2 regions of the Brotocaccenecus cirricatena genome follow, and region 1 is predicted to be linked to the other one. Evidence: riboswitches for the same ligand, from Rfam matches in the RefSeq annotation. Region 1 holds a riboswitch; the other holds the start of a gene.
What was found. A riboswitch is a leader RNA that binds a small molecule or an ion and turns the genes downstream of it on or off. The one in region 1 is predicted to bind thiamine pyrophosphate.

Region 1 (2,195 bases):
CCGCAGCCGGCCAGGTGCTTGAAGGGATAGCCGCAGCCGGGCCGGTGGGGGTCCACCACGGCGCAGGCCGGGGGCAGCTCCTCCTTGCACTCGTGGTGGTCCGTCACCACCACGTCCATGCCCAGGGAGTTGGCGTAGGCCACCTCCTCCACGCCGGTGATGCCGCAGTCCACCGTTACCAGCAGGCGGACCCCCTGCCCGTGCAGGGACAGGATGGCGTCCCTTCCCAGGCCGTAGCCATCCTCGATGCGGCGGGGGATATAGTGCACCACGTCGCCGCCACGGGACAGGAGATAGTCCACCAGGATCACCGTGGCGGTGATGCCGTCCACGTCATAGTCGCCGAAAACGGCGATCTTTTCCCCGCCGGCCAGGGCGCGGCTCACCCGCTGGGCGGCCTTGTCCATGTCCTTCATCAAAAAGGGGGAATAGGGCAGGTCCCGGTCCCGCTCTAAGAAGGCGGCGGCCTCCTCCGGGGTGGTGATCCCCCGGGAGGCCAGCACCGAGGACACCAGATAGGGGTACCCGGCCCCGGTGAGCCGGTCCACTGCCCCGGCGGGCAGCTCCGGTATGCTCCACTGCTGGTATTTCATGACAGGACACCCCTTTCCCGGTACTGCAAATAATATTTTATTATAGCAAACACCGAATGACTTGACAAGGGGCGGACGTTGGATTTTCGGGGATTTTGCCAGCCGGTGTGCGCCTGCGGGAGACAGCCGGAAACCCGGACCTATAAAACGGACACATCCGGATAGAAAACCCGCCTATCCCCGAAGGGCATACCGGCGTAGAATAGACGCATATACCGCGCCGGTATGCTGAGGGCTTGACAAAAAACGACAGCCGTGATAGAATATCCTCACAATCCAAGGGGTGCTGGCGCAAGCTGGCTGAGATGAGACGTATCGCCGTCCGGTCCCTCGAACCTGATCCGGGTAATGCCGGCGTAGGAATGCGAGAATATGGCTTTTGTTTCCGCATTGCCACGCCTCCAGGGCCCGCGATGCGGATATTTTTTCAAAGAGGAGAAATCACACATGAAAATCAACAAGACCCGCATGATCTGCGAGGCCGCCATCTTCATCGCCATGGCGGAGATCCTCAGCCTCATCAAGCTCTATGAGTTCCCCAACGGCGGCTCCATCACCCTGGAGATGCTGCCCATCATCCTGTTCGCCGCCCGGTACGGCTGCGGCTGGGGCTCTCTGGCGGGCCTGGTGTACGGCACCATCACCTACCTCATCGGCAACAAGTTCTCCGTTGACTGGACCACCATCATCTGCGACTACTTCATCGCCTTTGTGGCACTGGGCTTTGGCGCGGGCCTGCTGTCCCGCCGCAAGTGGAGCGTTTACTATGGCACGCTCATCGGCGGCGTGCTGCGCTTTTTGGCGCATTTCCTCATCGGCGTCTTTGTGTGGGGCAAGTGGATGCCCGACACGTTCCTCGGCAAGCCCATGACCAGCCCCTGGATCTACTCCCTGATCTATAACGGAAGCTACATGCTGCCCAGCATCGTTCTGTGCCTAGTGGTGTTTGCCCTGCTGTATAAGCCGCTGCGGAAGTATTTCACGTCGGCAGACCTGCTGGCGGCGTAACGTCTCTTACCCTCTCCGGGGGCGGGCCAAACCGCCCCCGGAAAATTTTTTCAAAAGCCGGGAAAAAAGTGTTGACAAACGCCGGAAAACGAGTATAATAAGTTTTGTTCGTCAGGAACATAGCGGGATTGTGTAAAGGTAGCACAGCGGACTCTGACTCCGTATGTGAGGGTTCGAATCCTTCTCCCGCTGCCAAAAGACTCTCAGCTTATGCTGGGAGTTTTTTCTTTTGCCATGGTTCTGTCATAGGGATTCGGACCCTCACACAAATTCAATCCGGGCGCAGCTCCCGGCGCTTGCGCCGGGGGTTCGAATCCTTCTCCCGCTGCCAAAAAGACTCTCAGCAAAAGCTGAGGGTCTTTTCTTTTTGCCATGGTTCTCTCATAGGGATTCCCGGGCCGCTGAGGGCAGCGGCTCCTATTCGGAAAATATGCGGACCTGTCCGCCGTCCGGGGCCTCCAGAGCGGCGTACCGGCCCTGCTCCTCCAGGGCAGCGAAGACCGGGAGGTCCCCTGCGGCGGCTGCTCCCTGTATGCCCGCCGGGCGGAACTGCCCGGCGCGGACTTCCGGCTGATCACGGACCCCGCCAGCAAT
Region 2 (2,195 bases), on a different contig from region 1:
TCGGCGTCGTCTTTGGAGCCGGTGGGGAACACCGCCCCCACCCCCAGATAGTCGGCCCCGTGCTTTTCCGCCAGCAGGGCCTGCTCCACCGTCTGGGCGGATACGCCGATGATCTTGTCCGGCCCCAGCTTCCGCCGGACGTCCAGGGCCTCCATGTCGCTCTGGCCCACGTGGACGCCGTCGGCGTCCATGGCCAGGGCGATGTCCACGTTGTCATTGACGATGAAGGGAACGTGATAATCCCGGCACAGGGCCTGAAGCTCCCGGGCCTCCGCCAGGAAGGCGGGCTCCGCCAGGGACTTTTCCCGCAGCTGCAGCATGGTGACGCCGCCCCGGAGGCTCTCCTCCACCACGTCCCGGAGGCTGCGGCCATTGAGCCAGTGGCGGTCCGTTACGGCGTACAGCAGCAGGTCCTGCTCAGCGCACTTCATACTTGGCCCCCTTGTCCAGCGCGGCGCCGTCCATGTTGTAGATGGCGTCGATGATGCGGTTGCGGTAGGTGGAGTTGCCGTCCCCCGGGGCCATGCGGCTCCAGCCGGTCTCACCGGCCAGACCCATGGCGCACACGGCAGCGGCGGCGGCTTCCAGACGCCGGTCGGGGTTGGCCACCACAAAGGCGGTCATCATGCCGGACAGCTGGCAGCCGGTGCCGGTGATTTTACCCATCTCCGGCCGGCCGTTGCGGATGACAAAGCAGCGCTGGCCGTCGCTGACCAGGTCGATGGCCCCGGTGACGGCCACGATGGCATGGCTGCGCTGGGCGAAGTCCTTGACAAAGGCCACGGCGGAATCCAGATTCTCGTCGGATACGGCGTCGGACACGTCGGCGTCCACGCCACGGGTTTTGCCGCTGCCCAGGGCCAGGGTCTTGATTTCGGAGATGTTGCCCCGGATCACGGTGAAGGGCAGCTGCTCCATCAGGTCCACGGCGGTGTTGGTGCGCAGGGCGGAGGCGCCGGCCCCAACAGGGTCCAGCAGCAGCACATGGTGCAGCTGCGCCGCCTTCTTCCCGGCCCGGTGCATCCCCTGGATGCTCCGCTGGTTCAGGGTGCCGATGTTGATGTTCAGACCGCCGCAGATGGAGGTGATGTCCTCCACGTCCTCCGGCTCGTCGGACATAATGGGACTGCCGCCGCAGGCCAGCAGAATGTTGGCCACGTCGTTGACGGTGACATAATTGGTGATGTTGTGGACCAGCGGCACGGTTTTGCGCACGTTGTCCAGGCAGATTCCCAGCATAGAAATACACTCCTTACAGCAAAAAATGCGGACATGCCAAAAAAGGCATATCCGCATGGCTTGGAGCGTGTGCGTCGGTATGTCCCTACGTTGGCATTATCCAAATCAGGTTGAAGGGTCTGGGCGATGACAGCCCACTCTCAGCCCGCTGCGGCGAGCTCCCCTGTTGACGTAGGGTATGATAACACCAATTTTCGGGTTTTGCAAGGGGAAATTTGGAATTTTATAGCGGGAGATGGCGAACGGAGTAGTCCAGGATGATTTTTTTGCAGCGAGGGCAGTTGAATGCTTCCGCAGCTGCGCCGCCGAAAACGGACGAACCGGAATCCGCCAGCGTGATGGCATCCTTCTTCAGCCCGGCCAGCGCAGCCACAGCACCGGCTTCCCGGGACCAGTATACGCCGTCCCGGCTCTGGATGACGCCCGGGGTCATTTCTTCCCCGCAGAAGGGACATTTCATCGGCATAGAGACACCTCCATAATCATCAGATTGGCGAGATTGTAGCATAAAACCGGGGAAAAAGCAAGAAAGGCTTCCTTTTTGAAGCAATCTGTGATATACTGGGCGAAAAATACCCGAAAAGGGAGGGATGCGGGATGAAAATCGGAACGGTGGAGGTGCCCTCGCAGCTGGTGCTGGCCCCCATGGCGGGGGTGACGGACCTGGCCTTCCGGCTGATCTGCCGGGAGCTGGGGGCGGGCCTGACGGTCACGGAGATGGTCAGCGCCAAGGCCCTGTGCTATCAGGACAAAAAGAGCCGGGGCCTGCTGAAGCTGTCCCCCGGGGAGCACCCGGCCAGCGCCCAGATTTTCGGCAGCGACCCCGTGTGCATGGCGGAGGCGGCGTGTATCGCGGCGGAGATCTCCGGGGCGGACCTGATCGACATCAACATGGGCTGCCCGGTGGGGAAGATCGTCTCCAACGGCGACGGCAGCGCCCTGATGCGGGACCCGGA

Region 2: it holds a riboswitch for thiamine pyrophosphate, as region 1 does, so the genes downstream of both, thiM (hydroxyethylthiazole kinase) here and thiT (energy-coupled thiamine transporter ThiT) in region 1, are expected to answer to the same signal.

Annotation. Positions count from the first base shown of each region.
Region 1 is NZ_JAJEPW010000032.1:9,267-11,461, forward strand. It holds gene recJ (single-stranded-DNA-specific exonuclease RecJ) at 1-593, opposite strand, end outside; TPP riboswitch at 863-973, shown strand; gene thiT (energy-coupled thiamine transporter ThiT) at 1,041-1,601, shown strand; tRNA gene LKD37_RS10765 (tRNA-Gln) at 1,723-1,796, shown strand; gene LKD37_RS10770 (hypothetical protein) at 2,019-2,195, opposite strand, start outside.
Region 2 is NZ_JAJEPW010000037.1:23,849-26,043, reverse strand. It holds gene thiE (thiamine phosphate synthase) at 1-431, opposite strand, end outside; gene thiM (hydroxyethylthiazole kinase) at 418-1,239, opposite strand; TPP riboswitch at 1,305-1,414, opposite strand; gene LKD37_RS11705 (PF20097 family protein) at 1,463-1,705, opposite strand; gene dusB (tRNA dihydrouridine synthase DusB) at 1,837-2,195, shown strand, end outside.